3 regions of the Ferdinandcohnia salidurans genome follow, and region 3 is predicted to be linked to each of the others. Evidence: a T-box and tRNA genes for the amino acid it is inferred to sense, from the RefSeq annotation. Region 3 holds a T-box; the other regions hold tRNA genes.
The links. A T-box is a leader RNA that pairs with one kind of tRNA and senses whether it is charged. The one in region 3 lies ahead of argS (arginine--tRNA ligase), so its partner is inferred to be a tRNA-Arg.
Positions count from the first base shown of each region.

Region 1 (3,282 bases), on a different contig from region 3:
TGGAAGACCATCAACTTGTCTGAAAAAGGAGGAATGGATGAAGCTTCCACTAAGTCATCAAGTAATGGATGCCCAGGTAGATTATTTTCTTGCAATTTTGCCGTAGCATCTTTTATATGATCATGCGTAATTTCCACTCCGCGTTTCATATACTCTCTTACTTTTTTATGAACAGCTACTTGGCTAAATCCAATCAATAGCCCTTTACTTGCCACATTGTTTTCAAGATTATCTTGAAGGTGGGCAACTTCTAGACCATGTAGTGGCCTTACTTCACCAAAAAATCCAGCTAGATAGTTATGCTTTTCGACAAAACTTACTTCCTTAGGGATTGGGATGGCTGGTGGTTTTGTTAAAAAACCTTTTTTCTCTAGGGTTTCATTTAGATCAACTAAAAATTGAATAGTATCCTGATCAATAGCACGAACAAGTTCTCTGACGTCTTTCCGTATCATCATAGGAATTGCCGTGGAGTATAGACTAAGCCCCGCTTTCGCAGTATATTTTAAATAATGAAGGTAAAATTCATCTGCAAATAATCTGGGGGCGTCAATGTTTACATCTTTTTTTACATCAAATCCAATTGGAATAGGAAATTGATCTTTATTGAATATCTTGGTAATTTCCATAATTATTTTTTCACTGAGGCCTTTTGCTTTTTTAAGAATGGTCATAATATCAGGGTCCTGGCAATGTTTTTGAAAATAGGTTAACACGCAAATGGCCATTGAGTTCCCCATATAGACCGCCCACAGCTTACCCATTTCTGCCGAAGTAAGTTGCTCATTAGTTGGATTCATTGCATAACTCCTCATCACTTTTTTTATATAGTATTTTCAAGCTGAGCGAATGTATTCAAAATAACAGGCTCGAAAAATTTTTTTCGACAAAAAGTCTTTCTATTTACTAAAGATGTTGTTGGTTTCACTACTGTTTGACACAACATTTGATTTTAACTAAAAAAGTCTACGACAAAATTCAACACTTTGGATTTTTTTTACATTTGATTTCATCGTTTCAATCATGTAGTATACATATACAAGCTACATTGTACGTAATCATAATAAAGTTTAACCTTTGAACTGAAATAGGGAGTTTAACATTGAAGCTCGAATGGCAGGCCTTCGTCCATGGCGACTTGAAGGACATACAGGAACGTTTCTGCAAACACCCACTTTGAGGAGTGGTGGTTTTAAACTTTCTTAGCGTATTACGGCAATTGTGGCTTTTCCAATTTCATGCTAATCCATTTTCCAATAGGAGAGTGGATTTTTTATTTGTCGTTTCAATGTCTTGACCTTTTTCGGCAATTAATTTTATAATTAATTTCTGTAGTATTATTTTATAATTATGTCCCAGTAGCTCAGTAGGATAGAGCGACAGCCTCCTAAGCTGTAGGTCGTAGGTTCGATTCCTATCTGGGACGCTAAATCGATAAGGATGTCCAATGGACATCCTTTTTTTATTCCTCGTATGCTTCTTTTAATGTTGCGGATTAATTTCGTCTTTATGTGGGGTAGTGTTTTCATAAGTTCTTCTGGTTGAGGGAATTGGCAACAAACAAAAAAGAGGCTTCAAGCCCCTATACATCCTTTGTTTTCGTTTCTTTATTAACATACGCTGAAACCCCCTCGACAATTGTGCGATCGATATCGAGATATGGCTTCCCGCGAAGTGCATCATTTGAAAAAAGTTCAATGCTTTCATTTTTCGTATCCTTTGGCAAACTAACCACCTCCACTATGGAAAATTCTACATTAGCCATAGTGTGGGCAATCAGTTTGTGGTTCATTCATGTATTTGCAGTGGTTTCGGACAGCTGATTCATTCGATATTTCTCGTACCTCAAGGTCTACTTTACGCTGGATATTGGTTGGGCAAATGCATTTTCATGGGTTCAACTCAAGTTCCATTCTAAGAATTCTAGACGGTTTCCAAACGGGTCATGCGCATAAAATCGGTTTGCACCTGGGAGGTTGTTGTCATCAATTATCACCACATTGTTGGTTTGGAGGTGCTGCTTTAGGGCGTCAAGATTCTCGATTTCAAAAGCTGGATGTGCCTTCTTGGTGGGTCCAAAAGGATCCTCGATACCGATGTGAATTTGCACAGTTCCAAATGCAAACCAAACACCGCCGTTTTTACGAAGGGCCTCTGGCTTTTCGACTTCTTTGCAGCCTAAAATGGTTGAGTAAAAGTGGCGTGCCTGGTCTTCACTGCCTTTTGGCGCAGCAAGCTGAATGTGGTCAATTGCCTTAATGGTATAAGTCATTTTTATCCCCTCTTTTATATGTGTTACTTCTATCGTACTTCATATTGAGGGATAACAATATTTGATAAATTTTATGTATTTGTATAAGTTTATCTTATTTTTCAGGATACATATCTTGTAAAAATGTGATCGATTGGGTAATTAGCTCTTTGAGCACGTCAATATCAATATCCGCAATCTTGTTAATGTAGACACATGCTTTTCCAGTTGTGTGCTTGCCAAACTTTTCAAGCAACTCCTCACGTTTTGTATCGCCAGTGGCAAAATACAGACTAATTTTTGCTTTACGTGGCGAGAATCCAACAAGTGGCGCATCTCCCTCATGACCGGACGCATATTTGTAATGGTAGGAACCAAAGCCGATAATGCTCGTCCCCCACATTTTTGCCGGATATCCGGACGCTTCTGTGAAAATATCTAATAATTTGTATGCATCCTCTTTCTTCTTCGGACTCTCAACACTTTCAATAAATTCGATGACACTCGCGTCATTCTCTTTTGTTTTTAATTCGTACATGGTTTAGTTTGGCCTCCTTGATAGTATGTAGGATTGACATTTTGTATTCATTCGAGACGTTGGGCAAGGAATCCTGCTTTTTGGAGCTCTGAAAGTGCTAGTGACAGTATTTTTGAAATAGTGACAGTAAATTTCAGATAGTGACAGTATTTTCGGGTTAGTGACAGTATTAATCAGGACAAACCCTATTATTGTTCATTATGATTCATTAATTGTAAATCTTTCTCTGTAATTGTATAAGATCTATCTTTATAGCTACCACTATAGGGTAGGTTCAATGAGGTTAAGATGTGTTTTGCTGTAGAAATAGATTGTATATCAAGAAAATCACGTAATTGGCGATTCGTAATCGTGTTGCCGAAGAGCAGAATATACTCGTTTAACGAATTGTAATAAGGTTTGGACGAAGAATAGTGGCAAGAAGGACAAGACCATGATCTAACTTTTCGAGTCATTGGGAGATAATCACATTTAGGACATCGCACACCATTAA
Region 1 covers NZ_JBHUEK010000010.1:78,757-82,038, reverse strand. Annotated here, with positions in the region: gene ACFSFW_RS07670 (DUF3231 family protein) at 1-800, opposite strand, end outside; RNA gene ssrS (6S RNA) at 1,038-1,232, shown strand; tRNA gene ACFSFW_RS07660 (tRNA-Arg) at 1,353-1,426, shown strand; gene ACFSFW_RS07655 (hypothetical protein) at 1,583-1,726, opposite strand; gene ACFSFW_RS07650 (VOC family protein) at 1,898-2,272, opposite strand; gene ACFSFW_RS07645 (DUF1801 domain-containing protein) at 2,367-2,789, opposite strand; gene ACFSFW_RS07640 (nuclease-related domain-containing protein) at 2,978-3,282, opposite strand, start outside.
Region 1: it has a tRNA-Arg gene. The T-box ahead of argS (arginine--tRNA ligase) is inferred to sense a tRNA for this amino acid. The anticodon was not compared.

Region 2 (3,282 bases), on a different contig from region 3:
ACTTTGTGAATTAATGAACGTTTTTGATCTTAACGCTAAAACGTTAGAACGAAAAAAAGGTTTTATCACCTACTTAAAGGAAGCTGAAAAAATCACAGAGTTCCTAAATGTCATTGGTGCCCATCAGGCATTGCTTCGTTTCGAGGATGTTCGCATTGTCCGTGACATGAGAAATTCGGTGAATCGCCTTGTCAATTGTGAAACAGCTAACCTAAATAAAACAATTGGGGCATCGATTCGACAGGTGGAAAATATCAGATACATTGATGAAACAGTTGGCCTAGGTATCCTACCTGATAAATTAAGAGAAATTGCTGAGCTTCGTGTGGCTTACCAGGATGTCACACTTAAAGAGCTAGGCGAAATGGTAACATCGGGTCAGATCAGTAAGTCGGGTATTAACCACCGACTTCGAAAAATTGATGAAATTGCTGATAAGCTCCGAGCAGGCCAATCTATAAAGTGAGCACCTTGCTCACTTGGAGAAAAATAAAGCGTTATCATTTTTTGAAAAAACATGAAACCTTTAGAGCTCAACCTACGTAATAATAGGAATACAAAAAAACACAACTTAAGAATGTACAGAAAAATTTGAGGAGGAAGAAACGAATGGTGGAAAGACATGTTGAGGTTGCTTTAAGAACGGGGTTACAAGCACGCCCTGCAGCGATGTTTGTTCAGGAAGCAAATAAATTTTCTGCAGATATCTTTTTAGAAAAAGACGGAAAAAAGGTAAATGCAAAAAGTATCATGGGTCTAATGAGTCTAGCGGTTGGCAGTGGTACAACAGTTACATTAATTGCTGATGGAAATGATGAAGAAGCAGCAGTTGAAGCATTAACTGAATTTGTTCAAAAAGAAGCATAAAAAAATCCTCTCACGACTAAATGTGAGAGGATTTTTTTGTTTCTATTTATTATCTTGTGGATACATAACCTTGTCGATTAGACCATATTCCATTGCTCTTTCAGCAGTCATAAAGTTATCGCGATCTGTATCTTTTTGAAGTACCTCAATTGGTTGGCCAGTACGTTCAGCTAAGATTTGGTTAAGCTTTTCACGTAAGAAAAGGATACGTTTAGCAGCAATTTCGATTTCAGTTGCTTGCCCTTGTGCTCCACCAAGTGGTTGGTGAATCATAACTTCACTGTTTGGAAGCGCAAAACGCTTGCCTTTTTCACCAGCAGCAAGTAAGAAAGCACCCATAGATGCAGCCATACCAATACAGATTGTAGAAACCTTTGGCTTAATGAACTGCATTGTGTCATAAATCGCCATACCAGCGGTAATTGAACCACCAGGGCTGTTAATGTATAAAGAAATATCTTTTTCAGGATCCTCAGCTGCTAGGAACAATAGCTGAGAGACGATTGAGTTAGCAACATTGTCATCAATCGCACTTCCAAGCATGATAATACGGTCTTTTAATAAACGTGAGTAAATATCATAGGCGCGCTCTCCACGGTTTGTTTGCTCAATAACTGTAGGGATTAAATTCATTTTACTTCCTCCTTTAAAACATATTAAAACATTACTATGTATTTCCATCATACAATTAAGGTCAGTAAAGGTCAAACAATTCGCTTTACTAACTTATCATATTCTACAAACATTTATGACATACCTTTATAGATGTGAAAAAAACAAAATTTCATACGTATACCATCATACCCGATTTGGAGTGTTTTAAACATACATCTTGCATTCAAAAGCGTTCTAGCCTATAATGATGAGTGCAGTTTCTATTCAGACATGCCCTCGTAGTGTAGTGGATAGCACAAGAGATTCCGGTTCTCTTATCGTGGGTTCGAATCCTGCCGAGGGCGCTAATGAAGAAAGGACCAGAGTATGATCTGGTCCTTTTTTGCATATTACGGTAATTCGTGCCTTTTTTCCTTAAAATCAGACGAAAAGGGAACGCAAACAAGCTAATCGTACCCTCACGAGTCGGAAATTGATCAAAGAGGGAACGCAAATCCTCTAATCGTACCCTCACAGGCAAGAAATCAACTCAAAAGGGAACGCAAACGCGTTAATCGTACCCTCATGCGCCAGAAATCAACTCAAAAGGGAACGCAAACCCACTAATCTTACCCTCACAATCCAGAAATCGAACAAAGATGGTAAGAAAAGCCCCACACTATCTCAACGCCAAAAATCTCTTCTCCAAATACCTAGTTATCCTTATACCCCAATGTCCCTTCGTACACATCCTCATCAACTGGATTCACAGCCCACATTGTTTGGATGGGATCAAATTCAGATGCGAACTCTTCGTTGTTTTTCGCCTTTTTTGCTTCATCCAAAGTTCCCGTAACCGGGCCGGTGTACATAATCTCATTTTTTCTCAACACAAATCACCTCTTTAAGGTAGATTCTTTCAAAAAATGAATAAAAATGCGTGCTAAAATTTAACTTTTTCGATACCATAGAAGTAAGATGAAATTAACGATAGAACATATTCAATAAAATAATGGAGTTCAACGCAAATCAAAAAAGTAAACGCTTCCATTTAACACAACTCTGGCGAAAGGGGGAAAACAAGAGTGAATATGCAGACTGGACTTTTTCAGCAACAATCATTAAAGCTAGTCATGACAAAGGAGTTAACTCAAGCTATAACTCTTTTACAATACTCTTCTTTGGATTTGACTAAATTTCTTGAAGAGCAAACATTAGAAAATCCCCTAATTGAAGTGAAACAAACGGATTTTAGTCGACGAACAAAATCAAAGGTCTCAAAAGAATCCTACACAAATCCGATTGACTATGTTGAAAAAAAAGAAACAACCCTTTATGAACACTTGCTTTCACAACTTTCATATATGAAAGTGAACAACGAAAAAAAGCGAACGATGGAATATATCATTCAACTCTTGGATAGCAACGGTTATCTGTATTTTCCTGAGGAGGAGATTGCAAGGGACCTCAATACCGATACAGAAACCATCGAAAGTGCGATTCACTATATTCAAAGTTTAGATCCGACTGGGGTAGGAGCAAGGTCCTTACAGGAATGCCTACTTCTACAACTGAGGAAATTGCCAAAACGGAATAGTCTTGCTGAAACTATTATTCAGGACTATTTTGAAGAATTCGCAGAAAAGTCTTGGAAGGAAATCGCGAAACAACTTGATGTAAAGCTTTTTGACATTCAACAGCTTTTTGACTTTATCCAAACCCTACAGCCAAGACCGGGTGCAGCTTTTCATGGTGGAGAGGCACACTATATTGTTCCGGACTTTGATATTCAAGTTGAAAATGGTGTTGTGGTAATGAACA
Region 2 covers NZ_JBHUEK010000010.1:164,765-168,046, forward strand. Annotated here, with positions in the region: gene whiA (DNA-binding protein WhiA) at 1-466, shown strand, start outside; gene ACFSFW_RS08130 (HPr family phosphocarrier protein) at 610-867, shown strand; gene clpP (ATP-dependent Clp endopeptidase proteolytic subunit ClpP) at 910-1,500, opposite strand; tRNA gene ACFSFW_RS08140 (tRNA-Arg) at 1,755-1,826, shown strand; gene ACFSFW_RS08145 (hypothetical protein) at 2,175-2,351, opposite strand; gene rpoN (RNA polymerase factor sigma-54) at 2,553-3,282, shown strand, end outside.
Region 2: it has a tRNA-Arg gene. The T-box ahead of argS (arginine--tRNA ligase) is inferred to sense a tRNA for this amino acid. The anticodon was not compared.

Region 3 (3,282 bases):
GGTCATAAGCTTGCTAATAATAAAGAGTCCTACTAAGGTTATAAGCAAATAGCCGGCAATGCCAATATAAATATGTTTCATTACGTAATGCCCCATCTCATGGGCCATAATAAATAAAATTTCATCTTCATTCAGACGTTGAAGTGTTGTATCCCATAGCACAATTCGCGAATTAGAGCCTATCCCCGTTACATATGCATTAAGGGCATTTGTTTTTTCAGACATATTTACTTCAAATACATGGTCCGCAGGAATTTCCGCACGATCTGCCATCTCAAGAATTTTTGTTTCTAACTCTTTATTGGTTAATGGAAAAAAGTCGTTGTAAAGTGGGTCTATAATAACTGGTTGTACAAACATGAGAAACATGGAGAATGGGATTGATAGAAGCCATGCATGGAACCACCATCTTTTCTCATTTCTTCGAATCAACCAGAACAAGACGCCCACAATTACAATCATTAACGCATAATTCACCCAAAAATCAATCAATAAATCCTTCATCCAGCCTTGAGTCGACTGTACAGTGATATTATATGTTTTTGAAACATTGTAGCTAATCCATGATAGTGGAAATGATAAAACTTCTACCAACAAGGAAAGCCAAAATAAATAAATCGCTGTCTGTAGGATTGAAAACTTAGCTGATACTTTTGACCAATCACGGAACTTTGCTGAAATCCCAATCACAAGGACGAGTATATAAATCAGCCATTCAAACGGTACTGACAGGAAAAACAATAGGTTTCTAATTTGTGAATACTCCTGACTTAATAAAAGCTCACGATCATTCATAAATGTCTGTGGGTCCGCTGGGCTCCCTTTTAGCTGTGCAGGGATGTCCGTATTTGCTCCAAAAAATAAATACCATGCTATAAATAAACCAAAAACGAGATAAATTCCAAGTGACCATCCGATTACTTTTTTCACTATGCTGTCCCCCTTTATGTACAACCCTCTTACTAGTATTTTAGTTTAAAGGAGGGCCAGATAGAACAATGACTTTCCTCATATCTTCATTTTTGACAATATAAGCGTATAAAAAACTCATTGATTTCTAATTCATAATTAGTTATCATGAATGAAATATAATCGAAATTCTGTGATGAAGAGAGTAGTCCTGATGTAACCGTTAGCGAGTTGGGGATGGTGAAAGCCCGATGGTGAAATCAAGATGAACCGCACTTCTGAGAAGCCCACCTGAAATAAGTAGGGTGTGCCGGGGGAACCCGTTACATATTAAGTTAGGTTCATCGTGAACAATTGGAGTGGTACCGCGGGTAAATCTCGTCTCTTTTATAGAGACGGGATTTTTTTTATCTTTAAAGGAGGGTTAGAAAAAATGAATGTTATACAAGTGTATGCCGAAGCTATATCAAAGCAACTACAAGATGTTTTATCATATGAAGAAGTAATAAAACTTATTGAAAAACCAAAATTTCAGGAACAAGGTGATTTAGCATTTCCTTGTTTTGCCCTTGCCAAGCACTTGCGAAAATCACCTGCTGTTATTGCACAAGAAATGGCACCTTTAATTCAAGGCTCCCTTTTTGAGGAGGTTGTTGCCGAGGGGCCATATATAAACTGTTTTCTAAACAAGCAAGTAGTGAGTAAACATATTCTTCAAACCATCCATGCCAAAGAGTCAAATTACGGAAGCCACAACTTTGGTCAAGGAGCGACAATTACCATTGATTTTTCTTCACCAAATATCGCAAAGCCTTTTTCGATGGGGCATTTGCGTTCCACTGTTATCGGTAACGCGCTTGCCAAGATTGTGGAGAAATGTGGCTATCAGCCACTCCGAATTAACCATCTTGGAGATTGGGGTACACAATTCGGAAAACTCATTGTTGCATATAAACTTTGGGGTAATGAAGAGGCCGTTAGAAACAACCCGATAACGGAGTTGCTCAAGCTTTATGTGCGTTTCCACGACGAAGCCCAGACAAATCCTCAACTTGAGAATGAGGCAAGAATGTGGTTCAAATGGCTTGAAGAAGGAAACGAAGAAGCCTTAAACCTTTGGCGCTGGTTTAGAGAGGAATCATTAAAGGAGTTCTCACGAATTTATTCCCTGCTAGATGTTGAATTTGATTCCTATCATGGAGAAGCATTTTATAATGACAAAATGGAAACTACAGTTGCAATGTTAAACGAAAAAAATCTTTTATCTACGTCAGAGGGTGCAGAGGTAGTCGATTTATCTGAACAAAATCTCCCTCCTTGCCTGATTAAAAAATCTGACGGTGCAACCCTTTATGCAACTAGAGATGTTACAGCAGCCATCTATCGGCAGGATCACTACCATTTTGCTAAAGCTATCTATGTAGTAGGACATGAGCAAAGCTTGCATTTTAAACAAATATTTCTAGTACTTGAAAAAATGGGTTATCAGTGGGCGAAGGAAATGGTCCATGTTCCATTTGGTTTTATCCTTAAAGATGGAAAGAAAATGTCGACACGAAAAGGAAAAATAGTTCTGTTGGAAGAGGTTATGAAGGAAGCAATCGAGCTCGCAAAGCAAAACATTGAACAGAAAAATCCAAGTCTCGTAAACAAAGACGAAATCTCGAAAATGGTCGGTTTGGGAGCAATCATCTTCCATGACTTAAAGAATGAACGACTCAACAATATTGAATTTTCACTAGAAGAAATGCTTAAATTTGAAGGAACTACCGGACCTTACGTTCAATATACTCATGCAAGAGCTTGTTCTATTTTACGAAAGGCGAAGCTTTCAGGGGAAACAACAAATGGACTTTCCGATTCGTATAGCTGGTCAATTGTGAAGCTTTTGATGGATTTCCCGGCAACCATCCAAAGAAGTATGCAGCAGTACGAGCCTTCAGTAATTGCAAAATATGTAATAGAGCTCTCTCAAGAATTCAACAAGTATTATAGCCATGTAAAGGTTCTTCAAGTGGATGAAGAAATGAATGATCGAATTGCATTGGTCCGTTCCGTTACCATTGTACTGAAAGAAGGATTACGATTGCTAGGAGTTAAAGCACCCGAGGAAATGTAGTAGGCCCAGGACGTTGTGTCCCGGGCTCTTATTCTGGATGATACTGATATTTTTTCAGGTCAATTATACCGTTTACAACCTCTATCCCTTCATCCTTAAGAAAGATGACTTGAGCAGCACGTGTTTCCTCATCTGCGATCGCAATTTCACCCTTGGAGTTGATAATCCGGAACCAAGGAAGGTTATATTTCTTACTCATCGAATGAAGGATCCTCACAACCTGCCTTGCACCTCTTGGACTTCCCGCGAGTTTT
Region 3 covers NZ_JBHUEK010000022.1:85,651-88,932, reverse strand. Annotated here, with positions in the region: gene ACFSFW_RS14270 (M48 family metallopeptidase) at 1-930, opposite strand, end outside; T-box leader at 1,094-1,298, shown strand; gene argS (arginine--tRNA ligase) at 1,343-3,028, shown strand; gene ACFSFW_RS14260 (MGMT family protein) at 3,057-3,282, opposite strand, start outside.